Regions from separate parts of the Herbidospora sp. NBRC 101105 genome, predicted to be linked through region 4. Evidence: riboswitches for the same ligand, from Rfam matches in the RefSeq annotation. Region 4 holds a riboswitch; each other region holds the start of a gene.
What was found. Region 4 has a riboswitch for cobalamin ahead of QSK34_RS02060 (ABC transporter substrate-binding protein). Riboswitches for the same ligand answer to the same signal wherever they lie in the genome.

Region 1: it holds a riboswitch for cobalamin, as region 4 does, so the genes downstream of both, QSK34_RS23180 (ribonucleoside-diphosphate reductase subunit alpha) here and QSK34_RS02060 (ABC transporter substrate-binding protein) in region 4, are expected to answer to the same signal.
Region 2: it holds a riboswitch for cobalamin, as region 4 does, so the genes downstream of both, QSK34_RS24640 (CbtB domain-containing protein) here and QSK34_RS02060 (ABC transporter substrate-binding protein) in region 4, are expected to answer to the same signal.
Region 3: it holds a riboswitch for cobalamin, as region 4 does, so the genes downstream of both, QSK34_RS25030 ((2Fe-2S) ferredoxin domain-containing protein) here and QSK34_RS02060 (ABC transporter substrate-binding protein) in region 4, are expected to answer to the same signal.

What each region holds. Positions count from the first base shown of each region.
Region 1 is NZ_BSSX01000005.1:539,308-547,049, forward strand. Features, by position in the region: gene QSK34_RS23175 (ribonucleotide-diphosphate reductase subunit beta) at 1-723, opposite strand, end outside; gene QSK34_RS23180 (ribonucleoside-diphosphate reductase subunit alpha) at 723-3,002, opposite strand; cobalamin riboswitch at 3,077-3,291, opposite strand; gene QSK34_RS23185 (MBL fold metallo-hydrolase) at 3,382-4,155, shown strand; gene QSK34_RS23190 (DUF8508 domain-containing protein) at 4,351-6,798, shown strand; gene QSK34_RS23195 (protein-tyrosine phosphatase family protein) at 6,853-7,311, opposite strand; gene QSK34_RS23200 (aldo/keto reductase) at 7,326-7,742, opposite strand, start outside.
Region 2 is NZ_BSSX01000006.1:197,266-205,007, reverse strand. Features, by position in the region: gene QSK34_RS24670 (PPOX class F420-dependent oxidoreductase) at 1-164, opposite strand, end outside; gene QSK34_RS24665 (cobyrinic acid a,c-diamide synthase CobB) at 161-1,501, opposite strand; gene cobO (cob(I)yrinic acid a,c-diamide adenosyltransferase) at 1,495-2,085, opposite strand; gene QSK34_RS24655 (VWA domain-containing protein) at 2,087-4,114, opposite strand; gene QSK34_RS24650 (histidine phosphatase family protein) at 4,158-4,589, opposite strand; gene QSK34_RS24645 (CbtA family protein) at 4,854-5,534, opposite strand; gene QSK34_RS24640 (CbtB domain-containing protein) at 5,534-5,662, opposite strand; adenosylcobalamin (AdoCbl) riboswitch at 5,731-5,873, opposite strand; gene dop (depupylase/deamidase Dop) at 6,351-7,742, opposite strand, start outside.
Region 3 is NZ_BSSX01000006.1:277,532-285,273, reverse strand. Features, by position in the region: gene QSK34_RS25055 (cytochrome P450) at 1-415, opposite strand, end outside; gene QSK34_RS25050 (FAD-dependent oxidoreductase) at 412-1,980, opposite strand; gene QSK34_RS25045 (TIGR01777 family oxidoreductase) at 2,034-2,978, opposite strand; gene QSK34_RS25040 (TetR/AcrR family transcriptional regulator) at 2,981-3,586, opposite strand; gene QSK34_RS25035 (glycosyltransferase) at 3,665-4,864, shown strand; gene QSK34_RS25030 ((2Fe-2S) ferredoxin domain-containing protein) at 4,845-5,171, opposite strand; cobalamin riboswitch at 5,207-5,393, opposite strand; gene QSK34_RS25025 (hypothetical protein) at 5,453-6,118, shown strand; gene QSK34_RS25020 (DUF6236 family protein) at 6,398-7,552, opposite strand; gene QSK34_RS25015 (hypothetical protein) at 7,599-7,742, shown strand, end outside.
Region 4 is NZ_BSSX01000001.1:441,897-449,638, forward strand. Features, by position in the region: gene QSK34_RS02040 (Gfo/Idh/MocA family protein) at 1-277, shown strand, start outside; gene QSK34_RS02045 (acyltransferase family protein) at 243-1,490, opposite strand; gene QSK34_RS02050 (response regulator transcription factor) at 1,612-2,256, opposite strand; gene QSK34_RS02055 (sensor histidine kinase) at 2,247-3,446, opposite strand; cobalamin riboswitch at 3,474-3,606, shown strand; gene QSK34_RS02060 (ABC transporter substrate-binding protein) at 3,675-4,607, shown strand; gene QSK34_RS02065 (FecCD family ABC transporter permease) at 4,774-5,781, shown strand; gene QSK34_RS02070 (ABC transporter ATP-binding protein) at 5,778-6,554, shown strand; gene QSK34_RS02075 (serine/threonine-protein kinase) at 6,544-7,742, opposite strand, start outside.

The DNA.
Region 1 (7,742 bases), on a different contig from region 4:
GAGCATGCGCCTGATCTCGGCGATCAGGTCGTCGTCGAACAGGTCGGGCTCCTCGGCGCGGGCCACCTCGACGACGTCGAACGCGAACGCCATGTGCATCGACTCGTCGCGGAACACCCAGTTCGTGCCCGAGGCCAGGCCGTTCAGCAGGCCTCGGGAGCGCAGGAAGTAGACGTACGCGAAGGCGCCGTAGAAGAACAGGCCCTCGATGCACGCGGCGAAGCAGATGAGGTTGAGCAGGAAGGCCCGCCGGTCGGCCTTGGTCTCCAGGCTCTTGAGGTCGCCCAGGGAATCGATCCAGCGGAAGCAGAACTCGGCCTTGCGGCTGATCGACGGGATGTTCTCGACGGCCGCGAAGGCCTCGAAGCGCTCCTGCTCGTCGGGCACGTAGGTGTCGAGCAGGTTCAGGTAGAACTGCACGTGCACGGCCTCCTCGAAGAGCTGCCGCGACAGGTAGAGGCGCGCTTCGGGGGCGTTGACGTGCTGGTAGAGGTTGAGCACCAGGTTGTTGGCGACGATCGTGTCACCCGTGGCGAAGAAGGCCACCAGCCGCGACACCAGGTGGCGTTCGGCGGGCGACAACCTCCCCAGGTCGGCGAGGTCGGAGTGGAGGTCGACCTCCTCGACGGTCCAGGTGTTCTTGATGGCGTCGCGGTAGCGCTCGAAGAACGCCGGGTAGCGCATCGGGCGCAGGGTCAGGCTCATGCCGGGGTCGAGCAGCATCACTGGCACGCCTCACAGGACTCGGGGTTCTCCAGGGAGCAGACCTCGGCGGCGGTCAGCACCGGCACGGTGGCCTGCTGGATGCGCGTCGCGGGGCGCGAGCGCAGGTAGTAGGTGGTCTTGAGGCCCGACTTCCAGGCGTAGAGGTACATCGACGAGAGCTTGTCGATGGTCGGGCTGGCCATGAACAGGTTGAGCGACTGGCTCTGGTCGATGTACGGGCCGCGCGCCGCCGCCATGTCGACCAGCGCCCGCTGGGGCAGTTCCCAGGCGGTCCGGAACAGGGTCCTGATCTCGCCGGGCAGTTCGGCGATGCCCTGGACCGAGCCCTCGGCCTGACGGATGGCCGTGCGGATCGGCTCCGTCCACAGGCCGCGCGCCTTGAGCTCGGCGACCAGCGCGTTGTTGATCTGGAGGAACTCTCCACTGAGCGTCTCGCGCTTGAAGAGATTCGACACCTGCGGCTCGACGCACTCGTAGCAGCCCGCGATCGAGGCGATGGTCGCGGTCGGGGCGATGGCGATCAGCAGGGAGTTGCGCAGCCCGTACTCGGCGATCTTCGCGCGGAGCGCGGTCCATTCGGGGCTGAGGCCGTGCAGGTCGGGCTGGAGCCTGCCGCGGGCGGCCCAGGTCTCCTGGTACGCCGGATGCGGACCGTGTTCGGCCGCGAGGTCGGCCGAGGTGTCCAGAGCGGTCAGGTAGATCTCCTCGGAGATCCGGGTGGAGAGCTCCTTCGCCTCAGGGGAGTCGAAGGGCAGCCGGAGCGCGAAGAAGACGTCCTGGAGCCCCATCAGCCCGAGGCCGACCGGACGCCAGCGGGGATTGCTCGCCGCGGCCTGCTTGGTCGGGTAGTAGTTGATGTCGATCACGCGGTCGAGGAAGACCACGGCCGTCTTGACGGTCCGGCGGAGCTTGGCCCAGTCGATGCCGCCGTCGGCCAGGTGGGCGGCCAGGTTGATCGAACCCAGGTTGCAGACCGCGGTCTCCTCGTCGTTCGACACCTCGATGATCTCGGTGCACAGGTTCGACAGGTGCACCACGTTGCCCGGCTCGGCGGCCTGGTTGCAGGTGCGGTTCGAGGTGTCCTTGAAGGTCATCCAGCCGTTGCCGGTCTGGGCCAGGGTGCGCATCATCTTGGCGTAGAGGTCGCGGGCGCGGATCTGGCGCACCTGACGGCCGTCCTGCTCCGCCTTGCGGTAGACCTCGTCGAAGGCCTCGCCCCACAGGTCGGGCAGCTCGGGCAGCTCGTTCGGGTCGAACAGCGACCACATCTGGTCGGCCTCGACGCGGCGCATGAACTCGTCGGGGATCCAGTTCGCCAGGTTGAGGTTGTGGGTGCGGCGGGCGTCCTCGCCGGTGTTGTCCCGCAGCTCCAGGAACTCCTCGACGTCGGGGTGCCAGGGCTCCAGGTAGACGCACGCGGCGCCCTTGCGGCGGCCGCCCTGGTTGACGGCGGCCACGGAGGCGTCGAGGGTGCGCAGGAACGGCACAATGCCGTTGGAGTGGCCGTTGGTGCCCTTGATCAGGGCCCCCCTCGACCGGACCCGCGACCAGGAGATGCCGATGCCGCCGGCGAACTTCGACAGGTGGGCGACCTGGGCGTACCGCTCGTAGATCGAGCCGAGCTCGTCGCGCGGGGAGTCGACCAGGTAGCACGACGACATCTGGGTGTGCCCGGTGCCGGAGTTGAACAGCGTCGGCGAGCTGGGCAGGTAGGACAGCGACGACATCAGGCGGTAGAGCTCGACCGCCTCCTCGGGCGTGCGCGCCAGCCCGCAGGCCACCCGGAGCAGCCAGAACTGCGGGGTCTCCACGGGGAGCCGGGTCTGGGGGTGGCGGAGCAGGTAGCGGTCGTACACGGTGCGCAGGCCGAAGTACTCGAACCGCCGGTCGTTGCCGGTGTCGATCGTGGCGTCGAGCAGGTCGGCGTGGTCGGCCACGAAGGCGGCGGTGGTGTCGCCGATCAGGCCGAGGGCGTGGCCCTCCTTGATCGACCGGCTGAACGTGTCGGCCTCGACCTCCTTGCGGATGTACGCCGCCAGCAGCCGCGCGGCCAGCCGGGAGTACTGCGGCTCCTCGCCGATCATCTCGGCGGCGGTCTGGATCGACAGACGGTCGAGTTCGGCGGTGGTGGCGCCGTCGTACAGGCCACTGATCGTCCTGGTGGCGACCCGCAGCGGCTCGACGTCGTCGAGCCCGCCGGAACAACTCTCCACCGCGGCCACGATCCTGGTCACGTCGACCGGTTCGAGCGAGCCGTCGCGCTTCTTGATGCGCATCCTCGTCCTCTCCTCGCGAACTCACCGAGGCGCGCGGGCACGAGGGCACCGGGCGGGGCCGTCCCACGCGGCCTCGGACCAAAACGCGATTGGCAGGTCTTCGGACTCGCGGGCGTGCTTCGTCGCGAAGCGCCTACCGGCCGTCGCTTCCCAGGCCTTCGGCAGCCCAGTGCTCGATTGACGGCTTTCGTTCCCACTCACCGCTGCGGGGCAGTCCCGGATTCCCACCGGGTTCCCTCTTACGGCGCCCCGGCTGGCGGGCGGGGCGAACCAACGCGTGAGACACCATATCTGGGATCGAGATCGGCTGTCACATCAACATGTGGTGTCCGGCACCCCCGGACGAATCCCCCTGGCGGAGTGTGCGCAGGATGGGGTGATGGAGCGGAAAACCTGCACCGTGCGACTGGTGGGCGGGCCCACGGCGCTGCTGGAGATCGGCGGCCTCCGGCTGCTCACCGATCCGGCCTTCGACGCGCCCGGACCGATCCCCAGCGGCACCCGGACGCTCATCAAGACCACCGGCCCGGCCGTCTCCCCGGAGGAACTGGGCGATCTCGACATCGTCCTGCTCTCCCACGATCAGCACGCCGACAACCTCGACCGCTCGGGCCGGGCCCTGCTCGACGAGGTGCCCGAGGTGCTGACCACGCCCGAGGCGGCCGAACGGCTCGGTGAGGACATCACCGGCCTGCGGCCCTGGGAACACCGGACCTTCGAGCGGCCCGACGGCGGCTCCCTCCGCATCACGTGGGTGCCCGGCCGCCACGGGCCACCCGGCACGGAAGATCTCACCGGCCCGGTGACGGGCTTCGTGCTGACCGCCTTCGATCTACCGGCGATCTACGTGAGCGGCGACAACGCCTCGCTTGAGGCGACCCGCGAGATCACCGAACGGCTCGGCCCGATGGACGCCGGCGTCTTCTTCGCCGGCGCGGCCCGGACCCCGCTGCTCGACGGCTTCCTGACCTTCACGGCCGAGGAGGTGGTGGAGGCGACGTTGATCACCGGCGCGGAGGTGGTGATCCCCGTCCACATGGAGGGCTGGCAGCACTTCACCGAGGGCCCGGCCGACCTGCTGGACGCCTTCGAGAAGTACGAACTCGCCGACCGGCTGCACCTCTTGGAGCCCGGAGAGTCGACCTCGTTCTAGCCGACTGGGATTGTCGGTGATCCGTCCACGAGTGTCGTCAGAAAGCCGTTTGTCCACGTCGCGGACCTGGGCGAAGTGAAACGTCACGGAAAGAAACGGCGAACTCCTCGGTAGTAGCAGAATGTGCCATTTCCAAGGCATATGCGGTGCCACCATGCTCTGTGGAGACCATCTCCCCCAAGGAGCAGAACACCTGTGGCTAATCCCAGAGCACGCCGCCTGATCGCTGCGGCAGGTCTGTCGTTAGCGGTCGCGGCCACCCTGACGACCGTCCCGGCTCCCGCGAGCGCCCTCTCGACCGACGTCGTCATCTCCGGCGTCTACGGCGGTGGCGGCAACTCGGGCGCGACCATCAAGAACGACTACATCGAGCTGGCGAACCTCACCGGCAGCCCGATCAACGTGTCCGGTTGGAGCGTTCAATACGCCTCGGCCGCAGGTGCCGTCTTCCAGATGACGAACCTGAGCGGAACGATCCCGGCCCACGGCAAGTACCTGGTCCAGCAGGCGCCCGGCGCCGGCGGCACGCTGAGCCTGCCGACCCCCGACGCCACCGGCTCGATCCCGATGTCGGCCACCTCGGGTGTCGTCGCGCTGGTCACCGCGCAGGTCCCGCTGGTCGGCTGCGGCACCTCCTGCGCGACCGCCCCGAACGTGAAGGACCTCGTCGGCTACGGCGCGACCGCCAACGTCGAGACCCTCGCGGCCCCCGGCCTGTCGAACACCACGGCCGCCGCCCGGTCCGGCGCTATGACCGACACCGACAACAACTCGGTCGACTTCACCGCCGGTGTGCCGAAGGCCACCAACTCGGCCGGCACCACGGTCACCGCGACCGACACGGGCGGCCCGACCGACCCTACGCCCGGCGCCGTGCGCATCCACGACATCCAGGGCAGCGGCCGGATCTCCCCGATCGTCGGCCAGAACGTCACCAACGTGCCCGGCATCGTCACCGCCGTCCGCACCACCGGCAGCTCGCGCGGCTACTGGATGCAGGACCCGTCGGTCGACGCCGACCCGCTGACCTCAGAGGGCATCTTCGTCTTCATGGGCACGACCTCGCCGACGGTCGTGCCCGGCGACTCGGTGCTGGCCTCCGGCCGCGTCACCGAGTATCGCCCCGCCACGGGTTCGCAGGCGCTGACCGAGCTCGGCGGCACCGTCAGCACCGTCAAGCTGTCGAGCGGAAACCCGCTGCCCGCGCCGGTGACCGTGGACCTGCCCCCGGCCTACACCAAGTCGGGCTCCCTTGAGGCCCAGCCGCTGGAGCCGTCGTCGTACGTGCTCGACTGGCTGGAGGTCCACGAGGGCATGCGCGCCACCGTCGCGGAGACCACCAAGCTGGTCAGCCCGGTCAACACCGAGTTCGGCGAGTTGTGGGTCACCTTCGACCCGGCGCACAACCCGACCCCGCGCGGCGGCCACATCTACCTCGACTACGCCGACAACAACGCGGGCCGGTTCTTCATCCAGTCGCTCGTCGGCGCCCCCGCGGCCAACGTCGGCTCGACGCTGGCCGCCGGCACCACCGGCGTCATCGACTACCAGAGCTTCGGCGGCTACGTCCTCCAGGCCACCCAGCTCGGCGCCATCACCGAGGGCGGCCTCAAGCGCCAGAAGGTGACCCCGGCGAAGAAGGCCGGCGACCTGTCGATCGCGACGTACAACGTCGAGAACCTGACCGTCGGCGACTCGGCGGCGAAGTACCAGCGCCTCGCCGAGGCCGTGGTCGTCAACCTCGGCACGCCGGACATCCTGGCCCTGGAGGAGATCCAGGACAACAACGGCACCGCCACCGGCACCGTGGCGGCCGACCAGACCGTGGCCAAGTTCATCGCGGCCATCGTCGCGGCCGGCGGCCCGACCTACGACTGGCGCTCGATCGACCCCAACGAGGGCACCGACGGCGGCGCCCCCGGCGGCAACATCCGCCAGGTCTTCCTGTTCAACCCGGCCCGGACCACCTTCGTGGACCGTCCGGGCGGCGACGCCGACACCGCCGTGACGGTGTTGCGCGAGCGTCCGACGAGCAACCAGGTCTACCTGTCGGCCAGCCCCGGCCGCATCAACCCGACGTCGTCGGCGTGGTCGTCCAGCCGCAAGCCGCTCGTGGGAGAGTTCCTGTACGACGGCAACAAGCAGCTCTTCGTCGTCGCCAACCACTTCAACAGCAAGGGTGGCGACCACCCCCACTCGGCCGCCGTCCAGCCGCCGAACCGCACCACCGAGGTCCAGCGCATCGCGCAGGCGACCGAGGTGCGCAACTTCATCGCCGACCTGAACGCCAAGAGCGGCGGCCAGGCCCGCGCGGTGGTCCTGGGCGACATCAACGACTACCAGTTCTCACCCGCCGTCTCGACCCTCACCGACAACGGCGCGCTCCTGAAGGCGCTGATCAACGACCTGCCCGCCGGTGAGCGGTACTCGTACATCTTCGACGGCAACTCGCAGGCGCTCGACCACATCCTGGTGACCCCGAACATCAAGGGTTACGCCTACGGCGTCGTGCACATCAACGCCGAGTTCTCCGACCAGGCCTCCGACCACGACCCGCAGATCCTGCGGATCCTGACGGGGTGCAACACGGAGCCGCTCCCCGAGCGGTGCCGCCCGGGCAGCCCGGTCGTGGACGTCGAGTAACACCTTTCGCAAATCAGAAGCGCCCGTCCTCTTCCCCGGGGGACGGGCGCTTTCTCATGTACCGGCGTTCAGGTATTCCACGAAATGCGGGTTGTGCAGGGCGAACGACGAGCGTTTTGTCCGCACCAGATTGATCGCCTCGTCCAGGCCGTGACCCAGCAGGAGCAGGGTCTGGGCCACGACCAGGCCCGAGCGGTTGTAGCCCGCCCTGCACCTGACCAGGACCTTCCGCCCCGACCGCACCGCCTCGGCGGCGAGGTCGGACATCGCGCGGACCTCGGCCATCTCGGCCGGGGTCAGTTGGCCGTCGGGGACGTGGCAGGCGTGGTGGACGGCCGAGGTTCCCGGGCCGTGGCCGTCGAGGCGGATCATGCTGATGACCACGTCGAACTCGTCGGCCACGATCACCGGGAGCAGGCCGCCGGAGTCGTTGCGGAAATGGCCGCCCATGAAAAGGCCGGGGATGATTTCGTGCCACGGCTGGTCGTCAAAGGGAACGAACCTGTATTCCATTCGCCCATTCTGCGTCAGTATCGCACCGAGCTCTGGAGCAGCGGCGGATAGACCGTCGACGATTCTCCGTCGACGGTCGTGCCGGCGAACTGCAGCATCGCGCGCACCTCTCCGTTGACCGCCGCCGGGTAGCCCAGTGTGGGGGCGGAGATCTCGTCCAGGGTGCGGAGCTGCTCCTCGGAAAGGGCCACCTCCACGAGGTTGTTCTCCAGGTGGTCGACCCGGCGGGCTCCCAGGATCGGCACCACCGTGCCGGGGCGGGCACGCAGCCACGCCAGGGCGACCGCCGCCGACGACGCGCCGGCCTCGTCGGCGATCGCGGCCACGGTGTCGATGACCCGGTACTCCTCCTCGGTCGGGCCGCCCACGTAGGCGGTCCGGGCCGAGTCGGCGACCTCGACGCCCCGGCGGTACTTGCCGGACAGGAAGCC
Region 2 (7,742 bases), on a different contig from region 4:
CCGTTCCTGACGTTGCGCACCTTCTGCGAGGTCGCGCTGGTGATGACCCGGGCGGTGTCGCCGTCGAGGGTCACCCCGACGGGCACCACGTGGGGCGTGCCGTCGGCCCGCAGGGTCGTGAGCGTGCACAGGTGCCGCTCGGTCCAGAACTCCTCGAAGCTCATCCGCACTCCTTGACGAAACGGGTCGCTGCCTCCGGCGTGCCCGCCCAGTGAAGGTGCAGGTAGGACGCCAGGATCCGCCCGGCAGCGTACCCGTCGGCGCCGCCGCGCCAGCGGTAGACCCGCTCACCGGGCAGGTCGGTGACGGTCCGGTGGAACTCGTGCCCCCGGACGCGTTCCCCGGTCCGGCCGATGATCGTGTCGCGGGTGACGACGGCGTCGCGGTAGCCGAGGGTGAGCCTGGGCGACATCTCCGACTTTGCGTCGATCCGGCCGACCATGGGGTGGCCGTCGAGCTCGCGGGCCAGGTAGAGCAGGCCGCCGCACTCGGCCAGGATCGGGCCGCCGAACGCGGCGATCTCCCGCTTGAGCGGCTCGTTGGCGGCGAGATCCTGGACGTGCATCTCGGGGAAGCCGCCGGGGAGGATCAGGCCGCCGGCGCCCTCGGGCAGTCGTTCGTCGCGCAGCGGGTCGAAGGGTACGACCTCGGCGCCCGCCGCTTGGAGGAGTTCCGTCTGCTCGGCGTAGCCGAAGGTGAACGCGGGCCCTCCGGCGACGGCGACCTTCGTCGTCGTGCGGCGCTCCGAACGGTGCGCGGCATCGCCCGAACAGCCCGCAAGGGCCGCCTCGGGGCTCCACGCTTCTCCGGCCGGCATGGGGGCGGTGTGGGCGAGCCGGACCAGCGCCTTCAGGTCGCAGCCCTCCGTGACCAGGTCGCCCAGGCGGGCCACCGCCTCCACGGCCTCGCGGCGGCGTTCGGCGACCGGGATCAGCCCGAGGTGGCGCGACGGGGTCTCGATGCCCGGCGTGCGCCTGATGACGCCGAGGACCGGCACGCCGCTGTGGTCGAGCGCGGCCCGGCACACCTCCTCGTGGCGGTCGGAGCCGACCCGGTTGAGGATCACGCCGCCGATCCGCACCCGCGTGTCGAACCCGGCGAAGCCGTGCACCAGCGCGGCGACCGACTGTCCCTGCCCGGTGGCGTCGACGACCAGGACCACCGGGGCGTCGATCAGCCGCGCCACGTGGGCGGTGGAGGCGTAGCCGTCGGGCAGCCCGTCGAACAGGCCCATGACGCCTTCGACGATCGCGATGTCGGCGCCGCGCGCGCCGTGGAGGAAGAGCGGCGCGACCAGATCCTCGCTGGTCAGGAACGGGTCGAGGTTGCGGCCGGGCCGTCCGGTCGCCAGGGCGTGGTAGCCCGGGTCGATGTAGTCGGGCCCCGCCTTGTGCGGCGAGACGGTCAGGCCGGCCTGGACCAGGGCGGCCATCAGTCCGGTCGCGATCGTCGTCTTGCCCGCTCCCGACGACGGCGCCGCGACGACCAGCCGGGCTACCATTCGATGCCCCTCTGGCCCTTCTGCCCGGCGTCCATCGGGTGACGGACCTTGGTCATCTCGGTGACGAGGTCGGCGAAGGCGACCAGGTCGGGGTGGGCGTCCCGGCCGGTGATGACGACGTGTTGCGAGCCCGGCCGGTCGCGCAGGGTCGCGATGACGTCCTCGACGGGGATCCACCCCCATTTGATGGGGTACGTGAACTCGTCCAGCACCAGCAGCCGGTACGTCTCGGCGGCGAGATCCCGCTTGATCTGCGCCCAGCCCTCACGGGCGTTGGCGGCGTGGTCGTCGTCGGACTTGCGGATCCACGACCAGCCGTCGCCCATCTTGTGCCAGGCGACCGGCGGCCCGATCTCGCCCAGCGCCTTCAACGCGGCCTCCTCGCCCACCCGCCACTTGGCGGACTTGACGAACTGGAAGACCCCGATCGGCCACCCCTGGTTCCAGGCGCGCAGCGCCAGGCCGAAGGCGGCGGTCGACTTCCCCTTGCCCGGCCCGGTGTGCACGATGACCAGCGGCCGGGTCCGGCGCTGGCGGGTGGTGAGGCCGTCGTTCGGGACGTTCTCCGGCTGACCTTGCGGCATCTCACGCGGCTTTCATGACGTGGGCGACATCGGACAGGTCCACGACCGGCGCGGCCAGCCGGACCGCCAGCCGGGCGGCCAGCCCCAGGCGGACCGGCCCCGACTCGCAGTCGACGACGACGCAGGCGGTGTCGGTGAGCAGGGCGGCGGCACGGTCGGCGTCCCCGGAGGTGGCCCGGCCGTCGGTGACGACGACCACGAGCGGCCGCCGCGCCGGGTCCCTGAGCCGCTCCACCGCCAGGACCTCGGCGGCCTTCACCAGACCGGCGGCGATCGGGGTGCGGCCCCCCGTCTTCAGCAGGCGCATCCGGGCGGCGCCCGCCTCCACGGAGGACGTGGGCGGGAGCACCAGTTCGGCGGAGTCGCCCCGGAAGGTGATCAGGCCGATCTTGTCGCGGCGCTGGTAGGCGTCGAGCAGCAGGCTCAGGACGGCGGTCTTGACCTCGCCCATGCGCCTGCGGGCGCCCATGGAGCCGCTGGCGTCGACGACGAACAGGACGAGGTTGCCCTCCCTGCCTTCCCTGACGGCCTCCCGCAGGTCGGCGGCGCGCACGGGGCCCTGCCGCCAGCCGCGGTGGGCGGCGGCGCGGAGGGTGGCCATGAGGTGGACGTGGGTGACCTTGGCCTTCGGGGTGCGGGAGCCCACGGTGCGGCCCTTGGCGGACCGGCCCCGGGACCGACGGCCGGGGGCGCCGCCGCCGACGCCGGGGACGGAGAAGAGGCGGGCCTTGTAGGGGGTGCCCGCGACCTGGAACGCGTCGGCCTGAGTCGGGTCTGTTTGGTCCTGTCGCGCTTGGCCTGGCTCGTCTTGGCGGTGATCGTCTTGGCGCTGATGGGCCTGGCGCTGATCGGCCTGGCTCGGATGCGTCTCGCCTTGATCGGCTGCGTTTCGGTCTGCCTTGCTTTGATGGGCTTGGCTCTGTTCCGCCGGGTTCGGCTCGGGCTGGTCGGCTCGGCTCTGGTCCGTCGTGTCGCCCTGCGGCTGCTGGTCGCCCTCGTTCGTGCTGTCCTCAGGTTCGCCCTGTGGACCGTTGGGCGGGTCCGTGTCGTCGGGGTCGTCCGGGAACTGGCCGAGGAGTTCGTCCAGCTTGTTCTCGTCCAGGCCGGGGGCGTCGAAGGGGTCGCGCCGCCGGCGGTGGGGCAGGGCGAGGCGGGCCGCTTCCCGGACGTCCCGCGTGGTGACCCTGTCCCGGCCGGCCCAGGCGGCGTGTGCGACCGCCGCGTGGGCGGTGACCAGGTCGGCGCGCATCCCGTCGACCTCGAAGCCCGCGCACACGGTCGCGATCTGCTTGAGGGCGGCGTCGGGCAGACGTACCGACTCCACCCGCTCGCGCGCCTCGGCGATCCGCGCCGCGAGTTCCCCCTCGCGGGCGGCCCAGTCGGCGGCGAACCCGTCGGGGTCGCGCTCGTAGGCCATCCGGCGGCGGATCACCTCGGCCCGCTCCCCCGGGTCACGCGACGCCCGGACCTCGACCGTCAGCCCGAACCGGTCGAGCAGCTGCGGCCGCAGCTCCCCCTCCTCGGGGTTCATCGTCCCGGCCAGCAGGAAACGCGCGGCGTGCCGCACCGACACGCCCTCGCGCTCGACGTAGCAGGTGCCGAGCGCGGCGGCGTCGAGCAGCAGGTCGACCAGGTGGTCGTGCAGCAGGTTGACCTCGTCGACGTAGAGCACCCCGCGATGCGCCGCGGCCAGCAGCCCCGGCTCGAAGGCCGCGACCCCGTGCGCGAGGGCCTTCTCCAGGTCGAGCGACCCGGCGAGGCGATCCTCCGACGCCCCGACGGGCAGTTCGACGAGCCGCGCCCGGCGCGTCTCCCTCCCGCCGTCGTGGGGTCCGTCGGGGCATTGGCCGTACGGCGCCGCCGGGTCACAGGCGAACCGGCACCCCGGCACGACGTCGACGGCCGGGAGCAGCTCGGCCAGCGCCCGCACGATCGTCGACTTCGCCGTGCCCTTCTCCCCGCGCACGAGCACCCCGCCCACCTGCGGCGACACGGCGTTCAGGACGAGCGCCAGTTTGAGGTCGTCCATCCCGACGACCGCGCTGAACGGATAGGTCACTCCCGACTTCCTTTCACTGCAACCGCAGATTCCACCGGCCACCCGCGCCGGTGAGCGACGCCCGCCCGAGCGGCGGCACGTCGACCCGCCGATGGTCCGCCCCCGTCGCCACGGACACGGCGGCCCGGACGACGGCCGGATGGGTGAGGGCCAGCACCGCCCCGCCGTCGAGCCGCCCCAGCCACCCCCGCACCCTGACGAGCAGTTCGTTCACCGACTCGCCACCGTGCGGCACGGCCCCGGGATCCCCGACCCACCGGGCCAGCTCTGAGGGATCGACGTCGGCCAGCCGCACGCCGGCCCAGCTCCCCATGTCGAGGTCCCGCAACTCGGGCACGACCTCGGCCCCGGGAACCAGATCACACCGCGCCTCGGGCCCCCGCACGACGCGGGTGGCCCCGGCCGGCGCGCTGAACGAGACGACCTCGGCAGGCTCATCGGCCACTGGAAACGCCCCGTCCCGCTGGCTCGCGGTCAGGGGATGCGCCACCAACGTCACCCGCACGGCCTTCACGAAGCGCCTCCTGCTCGATCAGTGGCGCTGGACCACTCGCCCGCTTGGCCTTCTGAGGGGTTGCCCGCCGGATGACCGCTCGTTCCCGTAGCCGCCACGAGCCGACCGGCTCTGGTTCTCCGCCTCCGTGCATGGCGAGGGTGGAACCGGTGCGGGAGCGGCGGCCGGTCGCGTGGCCGCCGTCCCCGCCCGCGGTCAGACCCGCACCCGCTGCCGGGCGGACAACAGGGCGAACACCGATCCGAGCACGCCCCAGAGCACGACCTGCAGGCCCAGCGACGACACCCGGAAGTTCCACAACAACACCGCCGGGAACCCTGCCGGCACCTCCTGGACGCCCGGCAGCACCGCGTACGCGACCCCGACGATCACCAGGAACGCCGGGACGGCCGCGACCCACCCGAACCGCCGGTGGATCACCGCCCCCGCGCCGAGGGCCAGCAGCCCGATGGCGAGCATGACCAGGTAGAGCACGGTCCGCTGCCCGATGGTGTCCGGGTCGCCGACGGCGGGCGGATTGCCCGGATACTTGAGGAACGGGACGAGCACGACGGCCAGGAACCCCCCGGCCGCCAGCGTGACGGCCAGCGCCTGCTCGTTCGCGGGCCCGAACCTGCCTCTGACGAAGGCGTAGGCGAGCGCGAACAGCCCGCCGATGACGAGCCCGTAGAGGGTGGTGGCGAGGAACAACCCGAAGACCTGCCCCCCGCGGCCGACCAGTTCGTCGGCGTGCGAGTGCCCCGCACCGGCGGCGGCCTCCTCGATCGCGATGGCCTGGTCGATGGAGGGCTCCCCGACGAGGAACCCGAAGAGTCCCGCGAGCAGCCCGGCGACGGCTCCGGCGCCGAGGCCCCGGAGGAAGAAGTCCTTGATCATCAGTGGCAGGGCACGCCGAGCAGGTGACGACCGTCGTGCATGAGCTCATGCAGGAAGTCACCGGTCTGCGCGAGCAGCCCCGCCGAGTCCATCGTCACCAGATAGGCGACGATCAGCAGTACGGGCACCGCCGCCGACCAGGGCAGTAAGGTGCGAACGGGAATGACTGGGGAGCTGGACATCTGGCTCACGCCACGATCCTCCTCCGGGATTGCGCGTCCCTGTCGTAGATCAACGTGGCGGGTGGTGACCTGACTCTCCATCGGCGATGGATCACAGTGGCGCGACCGTACCGGACTCTCACCGGTTTCCCTCACGCCGCCACAATTCCCGGCGAACGTACCCCGATATGCCAAAACCCGTCAAGACGGCATGATCCCGACCCCTTTACAAAGTAGATCATCTTAACAGGACAGAGGCCGGCCTCCAACGAGACCCATCGAGCGGCCACGAGCCAGAGCTGCGCCGCTTGTGGCCACCTCCCCACCCGCCAGGCAACGGTTACCGCCGACGCATTTAAGCCCGGATGTACGGAGTCGCCACCCGGCACGCCCAATCCCTCAGACCCAACCGGAACGCCAGCCCCGCATAGGCCCCGGCCCAAGCGGGACAACCAGCCACGCACCCCGCCACCCGGCACCCCCAACCTCGCAGCCCAGCCACACCCCAGCCCTCGCAGCACAGCCAGGCACCCCCAGCCCCCGCATGCCAAGCCGGACGCGAGAAAGCCCGGTGCCGAATGGCCCCGGGCTTTCCAGAAATGTGGGTGTCGCGTGGACGCGGCCTCAGCCGCCGTCGCCTGGAGGTGACCTCAGCTCACGAGTCGCCCGTCAGGGCCGCGACCAGTTCGGCCGCCGTGCGGCAGCGGTCGAGCAGGTCGCCCACGTGGGCCTTGGTCCCGCGCAGCGGCTCCAGCGTCGGAACGCGCTGCAGCGACTCGCGGCCAGGGATGTCGAATATCACCGAGTCCCACGACGCGGCCGCCACCGACTCGCTGTACTGCCGCAGGCAGCGGCCCCGGAAGTAGGCCCGGGTGTCGGTGGGCGGCGTTTCGATAGCACGCTCCACGTCGTCTTCCGTAACCAGGCGCTGCATCCGGCCGCGCTCGACGAGCCGGTTGTAGAGCCCCCGCTCGGGCCGGATGTCGGCGTACTGGAGGTCGACCAGCTGCAGCCGGGGGTGGGACCAGGGAAGCTTGTCGCGGGTGCGGTAGCCCTCGAGGAGCTCCAGCTTGGCCACCCAGTCGAGCTCCCGCGAGAGCTGCATCGGGTCTTCGGCCAGGCGGGTCAGCACCGACTCCCACCGGTTGAGCACGTCTTTGGTCATCTCGTCGGCGTTGGAGCCGTAGCGGTCTTCGACGTATTTGCGGGCCTGCTCTAGGTATTCCATCTGGAGCTGCACCGCCGTCATCTTCCGGCCCGACCGCAGCGTCACGACGTGCTTGCAGGACGGGTCGTGGGAGATCGCGCGCAGCGCGGCGACCGGCGACTCGACCGACAGGTCGACCGTCAGGAAGCCGTCTTCGATCATCGCCAGGACGAGCGAGGTGGTGCCGAGCTTCAGGTAGGTCGAGATCTCGGACATGTTCGCGTCGCCGATGATCACGTGGAGCCGGCGGTACTTCTCCGGGTCGGCGTGGGGCTCGTCGCGGGTGTTGATGATCGGCCGCTTGAGCGTCGTCTCAAGGCCGACCTCGACCTCGAAGAAGTCGGCCCGCTGGGAGATCTGGTAGCCGTCGCCGCGCGAGTCCTGCCCGATGCCGACCTTGCCCGCCCCCGCGAAGACCTGGCGGGAGACGAAGAACGGGGTCAGGTGGCGCACGATGTCGGCGAACGGGGTCGCCCGGCGCATCAGGTAGTTCTCGTGGCAGCCGTAGCTGGCGCCCTTGGAGTCGGTGTTGTTCTTGTAGAGCTGGATGGGCGCGTTGCCCGGCATGCCCGAGGCCCGGACGGCCGCGTCGTGCATGACCCGCTCGCCCGCCTTGTCCCAGATGACCGCGGCCCGGGGGTTGGTGCACTCGGGCGTGGAGTATTCGGGGTGGGCGTGGTCGACGTAGAGCCGGGCGCCGTTGGTGAGGATGACGTTGGCGAGGCCGAGGTCCTCGTCGGTGAGCTGGCTGGAGTCGGCCGCCTCACGGGCGAGGTCGAAACCCCGGGCGTCGCGGAGGGGGTTCTCCTCCTCGAAGTCCCACCGGGCGCGGCGGGCGCG
Region 3 (7,742 bases), on a different contig from region 4:
CCAGCAGGCGGCAGATCATCGCGACCGGCAGCGGGTAGGCGACCTCCTCGACCAGGTCGGCGCGGTTCCTCCCGGCGAGGGCGTCGACCAGTCCGGTCGTGACGGCCTGCATCTCGGGGCGCAGCGCGTCGATCCGGCCGGGCGAGCTGGGCGGGCCGAAGTGGCGCATGGCCAGGCGGCGCAGCCGGTCGTGCTCGGGCGGGTCGAGGCCGATGAAGGCCGGGGTGCGGTCGAGGTCGCGGCGGCGGGAGCTGACGCGGGGGTCGTGCAGCAGGGAGACGATCTCCTGGTAGGTGCTGACCACGTAGGTGCCGTCGTCCTGGCGCGCCACCGGGGTCGCGCGCAGTTCGGCGTACAGCGGATAGGGGTCGGGGCGCCCCGACGGGGCGAGGACACGCTGGAACGGACAGGTCACGACGTGACACCCCCGGGTGTGTGCAGCAGCGAGACCCGCCGTTCGGCCGGGTCGTGGCCGGTCACCACCACGGTCGCCTCGGCGGAGGGCGACAGCCGTTCGGGCACCCGGGCGGACTGCACGTCGCCGGGCGGGAGGGGCGCGGCCTGCTCGATCCGGCTCTGGTAGTACTCCAGCCACATGCCCTGGTCGAAGGTGACCGCGGCGGTCATCCGGCCCTGGTAGCCGTAGGCGGCGACGAACCGGCGCTCGGCCGTCGAGCCCTGCGTGACGACGACCTGGTCGGCGAAGGTCGGCACGCCGACCGACTTGATGTTGACCCCGAACTGGCTCGACCAGAACACCGGGACGGCCAGGTGCGGCCAGCGGTGGGCCTGGTCGCTGATCATGTTGTGGGCGGCGATCTCGGCCTGCGCGACGGCGTTCCCCCAGTGCTCCAGCGTCATGAACTGGTACTGGTAGAGCGGGTGCGGGAACCGCGCGATGTCGCCGGCCACGAAGACGTCGTCCAGGACCAGCCCGTTGAGGTCGACGGCGCGGCAGCCCGCGTCGCAGGCCACGCCCCACACCCCGGCGGCCAGCCCCGATCCGCGCAGCCATTCGACGTTGCGGATCGAGCCGAGCGCCACCACGGCGACGTCGGCCTCGACGGTGCCGCCGTCGGACAGGTGGGCCCGGCGGAACCGGCCGCCGGCGTCGCCCTCCAGTGCGGTGACGGTGGTGTCGCAGCGCAGGTCGACGCCGTGCTCGCGCTGCAGCTCGGCCGCGACGTCGCCGATCACGCCGCCCAGCGCGCTCACCAGCGGGGCCGGCCCGCGTTCCACGACGGTCACCGGCAGGCCGAGCTCCCGGCAGACCGAGGCGATCTCGCTGCCGGTGAACCCCGCGCCCAGGATCAGCACCCGCCGCGGCCCCGCCGCCAGCGCCGCGCGCAGCCCGGCGGCGTCCTTCGCGGAGCGCAGCGTGTGCACGCCGGTCAGCGCGGCCTCGGCCGCGTCGGGCCACGGGCGGGCGCGAGTGCCGGTCGCCAGCAGGACCCGGTCGAACGGGACCTCGCGGCCGTCGGCCAGGAGCACCTTCTTCGCGGCCACGTCGAGACCGGCGGCCGGGGTGCCGGTCAGCCACTCGGCCTCGACCGGGCGCACCCTCGGCAGCTTGGTGTGCTCGGGCGCGACGTGCCCGGTGAGCACCTGCTTCGACAGGGGCGGCCGGTCGTAGGGCTCGCCGTCCTCCTCGCCGACGACGGTCAGCGGGCCGGTGAACCCGTCGCGCCGCAGCGCCGCGGCCGCCCGCGCCCCCGCCAGCGAGCCGCCGACGATGACGATCCGGCCCTCGAACCGGATCCCGCACGGCCTCGACTCGGGCATGGCGCGCATGGCCGTCCAGTCGAGGTGGATGGCCTGCACGGGGCAGGCGGCCGCCGCCCGGAGGATGTGGTCGCGCTGGCCGTCGGGCGGGTCGAGGTCGTACCGGAGGACCTCCTCCCCCATGCCGAACACCTCGGGCGCGAGGAAGACACACTGGCCGTAGCCCTGGCACCGGGTCAGATCGACGACCACTCTCACGCTGTCAGCCGTGCCCGGCCCCGGCGCCCGGAATGTTCAGAAGGCGGCGATCTTTAGGTAAGCCGCCGTCGCCGCACGAGGTCGCCGGCGGCGTGCTCCCAGTCGGGGTACTCGAACGTGAAGCCCGCGCCGAGCAGCCGGCCGGGCACCACCCGGCGGCTCTTCAAGAGCAACTCGGTGTCGGTACGCAGCACGAACGCGCCGGCCTCCGCCATCCACCGGGTGGCCGGCAGCCCGACCGGCACGCCCCACGCCCTCCGCAGGACGCGCATGAACGCCCGCTGCGGCAGCGGCCCGGGCGCGGCCAGGTTGACCGGCCCCGTGAGGTCGTCGCGATCGACGAGGAACTCCACGGCCCGGACGAAGTCGGCGTCGTGGATCCACGACACGTACTGCGCACCCCCGCCCACCGGGCCGCCGAGACCGATCCGCGTCAGCCGCGACAGGACGTCGAAGACGCCGCCGCGATCGGGGCCCATCACCATGGCCGACCGCAGGGCGACCTTGCGCGTGCCGGGGGTCTCGGCCCGCTCCTGCGCCGCCTCCCACGCCTTGGCGATCTCGACGCTGTAAGCCCAGTAGCGGGGGACGCCGGGCTCGCCGCCGCCGATCACGCCGGTCGCCTCGTCGTTGGGCGCGTCGAGGCGGTGGGCGTAGACGGTGGCGGTGCTCATCTGCAACCAGACCCGGGGAGGCCGGGCGGCGGCCGCGATCGCCGCGCCGACCGCCCGGGTGGAGTCCACCCGGGAGTCCATCATCGCCCGCAGGTTGGCCGGGGTGTACCGGCAGTCGACGCTGCGCCCGGCCAGGTTCACCACGACGTCGCTGCCGTCGATCTCCTGCACCCAGGGGCCGGGCGTCGCGCCGTCCCAGCCGACCTCGCCGTCGCGCGACGGCCGCCTGGTGAGGACGACGACGTCATGCCCCGCCGCGCGTAAGGCGCGCCGCAGGATCGTGCCGACCTGACCGGTTCCGCCGGGCATCACGATTTTGAACATGTTCAAATCATAGGAACCGGGCCTGCGGACATACGCCCCAGGTGCTCGTCGAGCAGCGCGGTGACCTCCTGCGGCGTGTAGTGGCCGACGAGGGCGGCGTTCACGACGCCTTGGGCGAAGGCGTACAGGATGCTCGCCTCCTTGCCCGCGTCCAGGCCGGCGTCGAGCTGACCGGCGGCCTGGGCGGCCCTGATCTGCTCGGCGAGGAAGGCCAGCAGGTGCGCGTATCCCAGCCGCATCGCGGCGGCCTGGTTCTCGTTCACCACCGAGCTCGCCTGGAAGGCCAGCCCGACGCGGTTGAGGAAGCGGCGCTCCTCGTCGAGGGGCAGCAGCTCCAGCACGGTCGTGCGGAGCACGTCGAGGGGCGTCGGCTGGCGGGCGGTCACGGCCGCGACGCGCTCCCCGATCCACATGCCGATGCGCTCCAGCGCCAGCAGCAGCATCTGCTCCTTCGTGGTGACGTAGTACTGCACCGCCCCCATCGACATCCCGGCCTCGGCGGCGACCTCTCTCAGGCTGACGCTCTCCATCCCCTTGTCGTGGACGATGCGGTGCACGGCGTCGGCGATGTGCCGCCGCCGGGCGTGGTGGTCGACGATCTTCGGCATTGCCCGCCATTTTTCTCATGCGAGTGCATGGTAAAAACTGTTTTGTCATGCGACTGTATGACAAAAGAGGAGGGTCGCATGCGAATTCTGATCGTCGGCGTCGGCACACGCGGGGACGTGGCGCCGTACACGGGGCTCGGGGCACGGTTACGCGAGGCCGGGCACGAGGTGGCCATCGCCGCGCACGAGCCGTACCGGGACCTGGTGACCGAGGCGGGCCTCGACTACCTGCCGCTTCCGGGAGACCCGCTCTCCCTGCTCTCCATCAGCGCTTTCAGGCACTACGGCGAGCAGCTCGTCGAGGGCCTGGCCGGGCTCGCCGGACAGCGGGCCGACCTCCTCCTGACCGGTGTCGCGGGCACGCCGGCGTGTCACGTCGCCGAGGCCATGGGCGTGCCGAGCATGGGGGTGCACCTGCAGCCGATCGACCCCACGGGTGACTTCCCGCCCGTCATGAGCGTCGTGCACCGCTCGCTCGGCCGCTGGGGGAACCGCAGGGCGGCCCGGCTCGCGTTCGAGGTGCCGGCCGCCGGGCCGCTGGTCGCCGGGTTGAGCACGAGCATCCGCGCCCGTCTCGGGCTGCCCCCGATGCCCCCGCGCGCCCTCTACCTGCGCCGGGAGACCACGCGCTGGCCGGTCTTCCACGGGTTCAGCCCGCTGGTGGTGCCGCGTCCGGCCGACTGGCGGACGGGACTGGAGGTGACGGGATACTGGTGGCCGTTCCGGCCGCCGGGGTGGCGGCCCGATCCTCGGTTGCGCGACTTCCTGGCGTCGGGCCCGAAGCCGGTCTTCGTCGGCTTCGGCAGCCTGGCCGGCACCCGGGCGGAGCGGTACACCGAACTGGCCGTCGGCGCGCTGCGAGCGGCCGGGCTGCGCGGCGTGCTGCAGACCGGCGTGCACGGGCAACTCTCCGACGACGTGCTGGCGGTCGGCGACGTGCCGCACGACTGGTTGTTCCCCCAGGTCGCCGCCGTCGCCCACCACTGCGGCGCCGGCACCACCGGGATCGGGCTGCTGACGGGGGTCCCCGCGGTGGCCGTGCCGGTCAAGCACGACCAGCCCTTCTGGGCCGCCCGCCTGACGGCGCTCGGCGTGGCCCCGGCCGCGCTCCCCTTCCGCCGCCTGACCTCCGCACGCCTGGCCGCCGCGCTCACCACCGCGGTCACCGACCCCGTCTACCGGCGCCGCGCCCAGTCCCTCGCGGCCGGGGTGGCGGCCGAAGACGGCGCGGCGCCGGTCGTGGCGGCCGTGGCCCGCGTCAGCGGCGCGGCCCGCTGAAGCGGTGCAGTTCGAGGATCGGCGGCAGCGGCGCCAGCCCCGGACCACCCGCGCGGATCCAGTCGGCCACGTCGGCGGTGGCGTGGCCGTCGTTGACGAACGCGAGCCACACCGGCCGGCCCCCGGCGGCCCGCCCTTCGGGGGTCGGCTGGACGACGATGACGTTGGCCTGGTCGCACACGTCGAGACACTCGGTCACCCGCACCTCGGCGACCTCGCCGAGCAGCCGGATCTGCTCGTCGTGGTCGAGATGGGGAACCTTCCGGGCGCTGCCGCAGCAGCAGTCCCGGCACACGGTGACCCGCACCGGCGCCGTCCTCTCTCGGGGAGATCCGCCCCGGCTCGTGAGGAGGCGACCGCGTGAGTCTCCTGGCTCTCGGGTCGACGCTCGTCCCGGCCTTCCCGCCCGCAGGGGGCGGTGGCGCGTTCGGGAGTCGCTCACCGATCACAGTGGCGGGACCGCACCGGATTCACACCGGTTTCCTCGTCCGCCGTCGCCTTGTCCGGGGCATCGTCTCATACGGGGAAAAACCGGTCGGCACGCGGACACACCGCCTTCTACCCTGCTCTCCTGGACACGAGAACGGGGTGCGGATGCGACTGGCCGACCAGACCTGGCCGACACTGATCAGCGAGGTCCGCCTGGGCCGGGACACCTACCGCGTGATCCGGCCGGCGCGGCCCGCCCGGCACGGGATGCTCTTCGAACGCACCTGGAGCGCGGAACTGAACGTCGACCGCGCGACGGCCCTGACGGTCGCGATGGCCTGGGGGCTGGCCGCCCGGTCGCCGAACACCCTGGTCTACCTGCCGCTCCGCAAGGCCCGCCCGGCCGGTTCGGCCAACGAGGAGCGGCTGCTCGATCTGGTGCTGCTGCACCACCGGCTGGGCTTCCCGGCCTCACGCTGGAAGCAGGTCAGGGCCCGGCTGGGCGCGGGGCGTCCGCATCGGGTGGCGCTCCCGCCGACGGCGTGGCGGCCGCCCGGCGACGACGGCCGGCAGCGCCATCGCGGCTTCCGCGACCATCTCCACTCGGACGTCGCGGCGGACACCCTGTTCCTGACCGGCAGCCGCCGCGCCTTCGAACTGGAGATGGAGCAGCTGCGCGGCCTGGTCGAGGAGTGCCCGGCACACCGCGCGGAGGACCCCGGCGCCCACTGCTGCGCCGAGCTCGGGGTCGGCCGGTTCCGCTACACCGACCGCCGCCTTTCGTTGGCGGAACTGCACGTGCAATGGTGCACGCGGCATCGCTGAAGTGGATCCCGTTGCCGGCGGTCCTGCTCCTCGCGGCGAACTACCAGTGGACGTCGACGGCGGCCCCGCTTCCTCCCCCGATACCCCGACCTCACTGGCAGAAGTCGCCGAACGGGTATTCCTCGTCGCCCGTCGCGGGCCGCTCCTCGCCGAGATCTCCTGGTGGTGGCCGGCCGAATACGAAGAGGGCGTGAATCCGGGACGGCTCGACCGGGGTCTCGATGCGGCCAGGGCCGTGCTCTGCGCGGTGGGCGGATCTGTCACGTCCTCCAGCCGACCTCACCGCCGCGAATCGCCGTCGGAGAATCTGGCGGCACTTCGATGGGCCAGCCTCACGACGGCGCTCGGCGCGAGGTCGTGGTGCAGGTGGAAGAGATAGCTGTAGGGCGATGCCGCGAGGGTGGCGCCGCGCTGCCTGCGAACGGATCTCGCCGAGGCCCACACCCCGATGGCGAGCCCGCCCGCGCCGAGGACGACGGCCGCGGTCGCGGAGGGCTGCAGCGCCATCAGCGCCAGCGAACCGGTGACGGCGGCGGGCGCGGCCGCCTGGACGTTGATCGTGCCGAGAACGGTGTCGATCCGGAGTCCTCGCATGGCCTTGTCCAGTTCTCTGACGGCCGGCGCCACCTGGGTCTCGTAACAGGCCCTGAGGTGGTCGGCCAGAATCCCCGGTTCGGAGATCCCGTCGAGATGCCGCGATTCCTCGATCAGTTTGTCCAGCGCCAACCGGAATCTCACCCGCTCGCCGACGTAACGCTCCCTGAAGTCGATGATCCGGTGAACAGGCAGATCCCGCAGGTCTCGCGGATACGCGGCGGTGATGGCGAGATCGAATAGCAAGGTCCGCACCTCCTCGTCCCTGGCCGGCGGCGGTGCCTGCCCGGTCAGCCCGGCGAGGAGCCTTCTCGCGCTGATACCGATCGTCGCCTGCCCGAAAGCGTCGTCGGCGAGAGGGACGGCGCCCAGCTGCGGGGCCAGCTCCGCGCCCAGGATGAGCAGGTAAGCGTGCGCCAGCACGGGATCGATCGTCAGTCGCCCCTCTCCGGCCTCTCGGGCGGTCGACGTCTCGAGGAGCAACTCGGTGAGCGACGGCGCGATCTTCCACCGCGCGAGCGTGCGGTCGAGCTCCCAAGGCCTGATCACCGCTCGGTGTTCCATTTCGGGTGGTACCTCGAACCGGGTCAGGTCGATGTCGGCCAGGGCCGTCGCGAACCGGTTCGCCGCCTGTTCCACGGCGGCGCGTGGCGGTCTGACCGACTTGAGGAACCCCTCACGAACCAGCGCGAGCTCGGTACGGTCGATTCTTGGCAGCGAATCAAGTGCCGAGGCGTCTTCAAAGCGATAGAGGCCATCCAAATACAGGGAAACGGTCTTCAGCCATCCGACATCGCGGACGTGCACATGCGGATAGTAGAGGCCGAACCAGCTGTTCATACATTGATAATGAGGCCGGAAAGACGGCTACGCGAGGACGGCCATTATGGAGATCAGGACGACCGCCGATCCACTCGTCGCGCAGCACTTTCTCGCGACGGAACTTATCGGCCTCGGAGATGCGGTCTGGCCCACGTTCGACATCGCCGGGGCCAGGCGACGCCACCAGGCCGCGATCGCCTTCTGGCAT
Region 4 (7,742 bases):
GGTCGGGCTGCTGCTGGAGCACGAGACGGGCGCGGTCAGCGAGGTGTCGCTGACCATGGCCGCCACCGGCGACCTGCCCGACGCCCGCGTCGAGGTGTTCGGCCGGAAGGGCTCGGCCACGCTGCTCGGGGCCATGCTGGGCGACGACGCCTTCGAGCGGATGGTCGCGCAGTTCGCCCAGACGGTCAGGAACGGCGGCGGCCACCCGCTCGACGCCGCCCACGGGCTGCGCCTCCAGCGGATCATCGCGGAAGCGGAGCGGCAGCTCTCCGCCTGAGCAGCAGGGCCAGGCCCAGCGCGAGCGCGGCGCTGCCGGCGGCCGGGACGAACGTGCCCGGCGTGAACCCGGTGACGGTCAGGGTGAGCAGCCCGGCCGCCGACAGCCCCACCGCCGCGACGGTCCTCGCGCGGGTCGGGCTCGCCGGGGGCGCCGCCTCGAACCGGGCCAGCAGCGCGGTCAGCACGGCCAGCACCAGCGACAACCAGCCGAGCCAGATCGGCAGCAGCAGCCACCACGCCGGCGACCACGGCTCGGGGGTCGCCACGCCGAACCCGACGAAGGCGACGCCGCCGACGGTGATGAGCGCGGTCATGTGCCAGAGGTAGAAGGTCATCATGCGGGGCGCCAGCCAGGCCAGCACCGGCGCGGGCAGCGCCCGGTTCAGCCGCTCGCGCGCCCACAACGCCAGGCCGAGCTGACCGGCGAAGACCACGAGCATCACGGCGCTCGGCGGGGCCATGTTCGACGGCATCCCGGGCATTCCGATCATGCTGGCCGGGTAGGGGCCGGCGAGCACCATGGCCGCCGTCATCGCGAACCCGGCGACGGCCAACCACAGAGCCCTGCGGCCGGTCAGGTGGGCGAGCCTGCCCTGGGCGTACAGGAACCCGATCTGGTGGACGGCGAGCCAGACGAACACGACGTTCAGATATCCGGCGGCCTCGAACCCGGAGAACCGCACGACGTCGACGGCGAGCGCCCCGGCGGCGAACGCCGGGACCAGCACCCCGGCCCGCACCCGCGCCAGCAGCGGCGTGGTCACCACCGCGAGCAGGTAGACGGCGAGGAACCAGAGCAGCTGGCCGACCAGCCGCGACGCCACCTCCAGCGGCTGCGCGGGCACACCCAGCGCGCCCAGGAGATAGGGCAGCGGCAACCACACGGCGATCAGCGGCAGCACCGGCCAGCCGAGCCGCACCACCCGCCTGCCGATCCACTTCTCCGCGCTCTGGGGCTTGGCGGTCCAGCTCAGGTAGTTGGCCGCGCCCCCGGCGAAGAACACCAGCGGCATGACCTGGCTGACCCACGTGACCAGCGGCACCGACGCCAGCGCGTTGCCGGTGACCAGGTCGCCCCCGCGGTCGAGCAGCACCGGCATCGTCCAGTGCTGCACCACGACGAGCACCATGCCCAGCACCCGCAGGACGTCGACGAACGGGTCGCGCGGCGAGGCGACGGGATGGACGGGATGGGGGTGGGTCATCGACATGGGGGGCCGCCTTCGGGGGGAATCGGTTCCCCTTGAGCCTCCCGAGAACGGCCGTCGAAGTCGGTCCCGCGGGCACCCGACTTGATCGACGGGTCTCCGCCACCGCGGATGGTGGTGCTGGCTACACCCCGCTCAGATAGGCCAGGACCGCCAGCACGCGGCGGTGGCCGCTGTCGCTCGGCGGCAGGCCGAGTTTGGCGAAGATGTTGCCCACGTGCTTGTGCACGGCCCGTTCGGTGACCACGAGCGAGGCCGCGATGTCGGTGTTGGAGTGGCCCTCGGCCATCAGCGACAGGACCTCGCGCTCGCGCGGGGTGAGCGAGTCGATCGGGTGGGCGTGCCGGCGGACCAGGAGCTGGGCGATGACCTCGGGGTCCATGGCGGTGCCTCCCTTGGCCACCCGCTCCAGCGCGTCGACGAACTCCGACACCCGGGCCACGCGGTCCTTCAGCAGGTAGCCGATGCCGCCGCCGCCCCCGGCCAGCAGCTCCGTCGCGTAGGTCTGCTCGACGTACTGGGAGAGCACCAGGATCGGCTGGCCGGGGTGGACGCGGCGGACCTCCACGGCGGCGCGCACCCCCTCGTCGCGGAAGGTCGGGGGCAGCCGGATGTCGACCACGGCGATGTCGGGGCGGTGCTCGTCGACGGCCGTGTGGAACTCCGCGGCGGTGCCCACGGTGGCGACGACCTCGTGGCCCTCGGTGTTGAGCAGCAGCGTGAGGCCCTCGGCCAGCAGCACGCTGTCCTCCACGATGATCACTCGCACGGCAGCTCCACCCGCAGCGTCGTCGGCCCGCCGGGCGGGCTGGTCAGTGTGGTCACGCCGTCGAAGGCGCTGACCCGGCGGCGGATGCCGGCCAGCCCGGATCCGCCGTTCTCGTCGGCGCCGCCCCGGCCGTCGTCGGTGACCTCGGCGGTCAGCCTGTTCTCGGTACGCCGGACGCGCACCCTCGCCTTGCCGGCGGAGCTGTGCCGGGCGACGTTCGTCAGCGCCTCGGCGATCACGAAATAGGCCGCCGCCTCGACCGCCGCCGGGAGCCGCCCGACGTCGGCCGTTTCGGTCTCGACCGGCACCGGCGAGCGGGCCGCCAGCGCCGCGACCGCCCCCGGCAGGCCCCGGTCGGCCAGGATCGGCGGGTACATGCCGCGGATGATCCCGCGCAGCTCGGTCATGGTCTCCTCGGTGCTCAGCCGGGCCTCGGTGATCAGGGCGGCGGCCTTGCCGGGGTCGGTGGCCAGGACACGTTCGGCGATGCCGAGCCGCATGGCGATGGAGACCAGCCGGGCCTGCGCGCCGTCGTGCAGGTCGCGTTCGATGCGGCGCAGCTCGTAGCCGTGGGCGTCGAGCGCCTCGGCCACCCGCTCGGCCAGCCGCACGTGCTGCGGCGTCGCGAGCAGCGACCGGGCCAGCTGCGCCAGCCCGTCGGCGACCAGCGGCACGACCCGGAACCCGACGGCCGCGACCAGCGCCATGAACAACGGGACGGTGACCGCCACCGTCGCCCACGAGTCGAGCGCCCACGGCAGGTAGATGTGGTGGCCGGGCCCGAGCGCGTCCCACCACAGCGGCAGCGACAGCGCCCAGCCGAGCGCGCCCCACAACGCGACCGCCGGGATCGCGCCGAACGGGCCGGTGAACACGTGCTGGGCGAGGAACGCCAGATCCCGCCAGGTCTGCGGGTCGCCCATGACCACGCGCACCCGGGTGAGCACGCCGCCCCTGATCGGGTGGTACGACGCCGTGACCGGCCGGCCGAGCCACGCCCCCGCGTTCCGCCGGGCCAGCGACGCGACGCCCCGGTTGAGCCGGATGGCGTAGGGGAGCAGGAGCAGCCCGAGGTAGGTCGCGGAGACGACGAGGGTGAAGACGGTGACGGCGATGGCCAGCAGGCACAGGGGGACCAGGAGGAGTCCCAGCAGAAGCCGCCCGGTCGCCGTGACGGTCCGCCGCACCATGCGGTCAGCATAGCCTCACGTTCCCGGCGAAAAGGCTGTTGGTAACGTATGGGACGCGTGACGCCGCAGCGAAGTCCGGTGTGAACCCGGCGCTGTTCCCGCAACTGTGATCCCTCCTCCGAGGGTCAGCCAGGTCGCCTGCGTCGTCGCCGACGTCGTCCGCCCTCGTGGAAAGGGTGATCCGTCCCCGGGTCTCTCGTTTCCGGCAACTCCCTTCGGAGGAAACTCGTGAGGCCCCTACGCACGGCCCTCGCGGGCGTGTTGCTGGGTGTCGCCCTGCTGTCCGGCTGCGGCAGCAGTGACACCGCCACCCCCGCCCCCGCCGCGTCCGCCGCCCCCAGCGGCCCCTTCCCCGTGACGGTCCAGGCCGCCAACGGCGCGGTGACGATCGCCGCCAGGCCGCAGCGGATCGTGTCGTTGTCGCCGACGGCCACCGAGTCGCTGTTCGCCATCGGCGCCGGGCCGCAGGTCACCGCGGTCGACGACCAGTCGAACTTCCCCGCAGAGGCCCCCAAGACCGACCTGTCGGGCTTCAAGCCCAACGTCGAGGCCATCACCGCGCGCAACCCCGACCTGGTGGTCGTCTCCAACGACCTCGAAGGCGTGGTCGCCGGCCTCGGCAAACTCGGCGTGCCGGTGCTGGTGCTGACCGCCGCCACCAAGATCGACGACGCGTACGCCGAGATCGAGAAGCTCGGCACCGCCACCGGCAACCGGCCCAAGGCCGACGAGGTCGTGGCCGGCATGAAGCGCGAGCTCGCCGCGCTGGCCGCCGCCGCCCCCAAGGCCGAGCTGACCTACTACCACGAGCTCGACGTCACCCCCTACGCCGCGACCTCGACCACCTTCATCGGCCAGGTCTACGCCCTGTTCGGCCTGGTCAACATCGCCGACGAGGCCCCCGACGCGGCGGGCGGCTACCCCAAGCTGTCGGCCGAGTTCGTCGCGAAGGCCGACCCCGACCTGATCTTCCTGGCCGACGTGAAGTGCTGCGGGCAGAACGCCAAGGCCCTCGCGGAGCGGCCCGGCTGGGGCGGCCTCAAGGCCGTCGAGAACGGCGACGTGGTCGAGCTCGACGACGACGTCGCCTCCCGGTGGGGCCCCCGCGTGGTCGACCTGGCCAGGGCCATCGGCGCCGGGGTGGCCAAGGCCGCGGGCTGATGGCCGAGATCATCTCCACGGCCGGGGCTTTTTCCCGAGGACTGCCTCCGGAAGGGCGAACTGATCGCGCGGCCCTGTTCCGGAGGTTCCGCAGGGCGGGGGCGCCGGCCGGTCGCGCCGGTCTCTGCCGGGGCTTTCCCGCAGCCGCCTTCAGAGCTGCCCGCTGATGCGCAGGGGCGTGATGTTCGCGGGGGCCGCCGTCGTGCTGGCGGCCTGTATGACCGCCGGGCTCATGGTCGGCGCGGCCGGGCTGCCCCTGAAGGGTGTGGTGCTAGCGCTGGCCGACCGGTTGCCGTTCGTGTCGGCCCACTCCGGGCTGACGCCGCTGGAGACCGGGGTGCTGTTCGAGCTGCGGCTGCCCCGGGTGCTGCTCGGCGCCATGGTCGGCGGGCTGCTGGCCGTCGCGGGCGCCGGGTACCAGGGCGTGTTCCGCAACCCGCTGGCCGACCCCTACCTGCTGGGGGCCGCCGCCGGGGCCGGGCTGACCGTCACGCTGGTCATCGTGGCCGTGGGCGACGGGGCGGCGGTGCCCCTCGCGGCCTTCTGCGGGGCGGCGGGCGGGGTGCTGCTCGCGTACGGGCTGGGGCACACCGCGACCCGGGGCGGCGGCACCGCGACCCTGGTGCTCGCGGGGGTGGCGGTGACGTCGTTCCTGACCGCCGTCCAGACGTTCCTCCAGCAGCTCAAGGTCGAGGAGCTGCAGCGGGTCTACGCGTGGATCCTCGGCGACGTCGGCGGCGGGTGGGAGCAGGTCGTCATGTGCGCGCCCTACGCCGTGGTGGCCGCCGCGATCCTGCTGCTGCACGGGCGGCTGCTCGACGTGCTCTCGGTCGGCGACGACGAGGCCTCCTCGCTGGGCGTGCGGGCCGGGCGGGTGCGGCTGGTCGTGCTGGTCGCGGCCTCGCTGGCGACCGCCGCCGCCGTGTCGGCCGGCGGGCTGATCGGGTTCGTCGGCGTCGTGGTGCCCCACGCGGTCCGGCGGCTCGCCGGGGGGTCCTACCGCGTGGTGCTGCCGCTGTCGCTGCTGGCGGGCGGGGCGTTCCTGGTGACGGCCGACCTGATCGCCCGGACCGTGCTGGCCCCCGCCGAACTGCCCATCGGGGTGGTCACCGCGTTCGTCGGGGCCCCGTTCTTCGTCACCATCCTGCGGGCCACCCGGAAGGTGGAGACGTGACCGTCGAGATCACCGGCGTGGGCGTGGAGCTCGGCGGGCGGCCGGTGCTGCGCGGCGTGACGGCCACCGCCCGCGAGGGCCGCTGGCTGGCCGTCATCGGGCCCAACGGGGCCGGGAAGTCGACCCTGCTCAAGGCCGTCATGGGGCTGCTGCCCTGCACGGGGCTGATCACCGTCGCAGGCCGTCCGGTACGCGACCTCGCGCCCCGCGACCGGGCCCGGCTGCTGGCCTACGCGCCGCAGAGCCCGCTGCTGCCGCCCGACATGACCGTCCACGAGTACGCCCTGCTGGGGCGCACGCCGTACATCCCCTACTGGGGGCGGGAGAGCGCCCGCGACACCGAGACGGTCCGCGCGGTGCTCGACCGCCTCGACCTCACCGGCCTGGCCGCGCGGCCCCTGGAACGGCTCAGCGGCGGCGAGCGCCAGCGGGTCGTGCTGGCCCGCGCGCTCACCCAGGAGGCGCCCGTGCTGCTGCTCGACGAGCCGACCACCGCGCTCGACCTCGGCCACCAGCAGCAGGTGCTGGAGCTGGTCGACCGGCTGCGCCGCGACGACGGCCTCACCGTCGTCAGCACCCTCCACGACCTCACCCTGGCCGCCCAGTACGCCGACGACCTGCTCCTGATGAGCGGCGGCACGGCGGTGGCGGCCGGCGGGCCCGGCGAGGTGCTCACCGAGGACCTCGTCACCCGCCACTTCGGCGCCCGTGTGACCATCGGCGCCGGCCCGGCCGGACGGCCGGTCGTGCACCTGCGCCGTCCTACTGGGTGAACTTCACGCTGCTGATGATCGTCGTGATCGTCGTGTCGTCACACTTGGCCGTCGGGCAGAAGAACGTCATCAGCGCCGACGGCTGGCCGGTGCGGGTCACCAGGTAGGTGCGGAAGTCGAGCCGCCCCACGCCGGACGCGTCGCTCAGGAAGCCGCTGACCTTGAAGCCGGGCTGCCCGCCCACCGTCGTCGGCGACGGCGGCGCCGGGATCGACACCACTCCCGGCAGGGTCGCCTGGAGGCCCGCCTGGACCGACTCCAGCGCGTCGCTGGCCGAGATCGTGTCGGTGGTCTGGGCGACCACGCCGCTCGACTTGTCGGGGGAGCCGGTGATGATCGGGTTGACCCCCGACCAGTCGGGGTTGCCGGGCACGCTGAACAGCGCGTCGAAGGCGTCGGCCGAGGCCGCGATGGTGACGTGCTGGTCGGAGTAGTCCTTGCGGGTCCAGGTCGACGGATGGTCGAAGCTGTAGGGGGCCGCGACGTTGCCCGGGAAGGTGTCCCACGACGCCTGGCCGTCGCCGCCGCTCTGGCTCACGACGTAGACCGCGCCCGCCGCGATCAGGCCCAGCGCCAGCACCCCGCCGATCACCGGGACCAGCGGGAACCTCTTGTTCTGCGGCACCCCGGCCGGGGCCGTCGCCACCTGCGACACCCGCGAGGGGTACGACGGGTGCGACGGATGCGTGTAGGGCGGGTTGGAGACCGGGTTCTGGTAGACGGTGCCCGGAGGCTGCGACGGCCACGACTGCCGGGGGCCCGAGATCGGGCTGGGCAGGTCGCCCTCGGTGCCGCTGATCGCGTCGCGCAGGGCCGACACGAACGCCGTGCACGTCGGGTAGCGGTCGAGCGGCGACTTCGACAACGCCCGCGACAGCACCTGGTTGACCGCGTGGGGCAGGTCGGGACGGTAGGGGGTCAGCGGCGGCGGGTCGTGGGAGACGTGCGCGTAGAGCAGCGCCAGCTCGGTGTCGCGCTGGAACGGCGGCAGCCCGGCCAGCGCCTCGTAGACGACGCACGCGAAGGCGTAGCCGTCGGCGCGGCCGTCGACCGGCAGCCCCCGGATCTGCTCCGGCGCGACGTAGCGCGGCGTGCCCATGAAGTGGCCGTGGCTGGTCAGGCCGGTGTCGGCCGAGGAGCTCTTGGTGAGGCCGAAGTCGGTCAGGTAGACGTGGTCGTTGCCGGTGA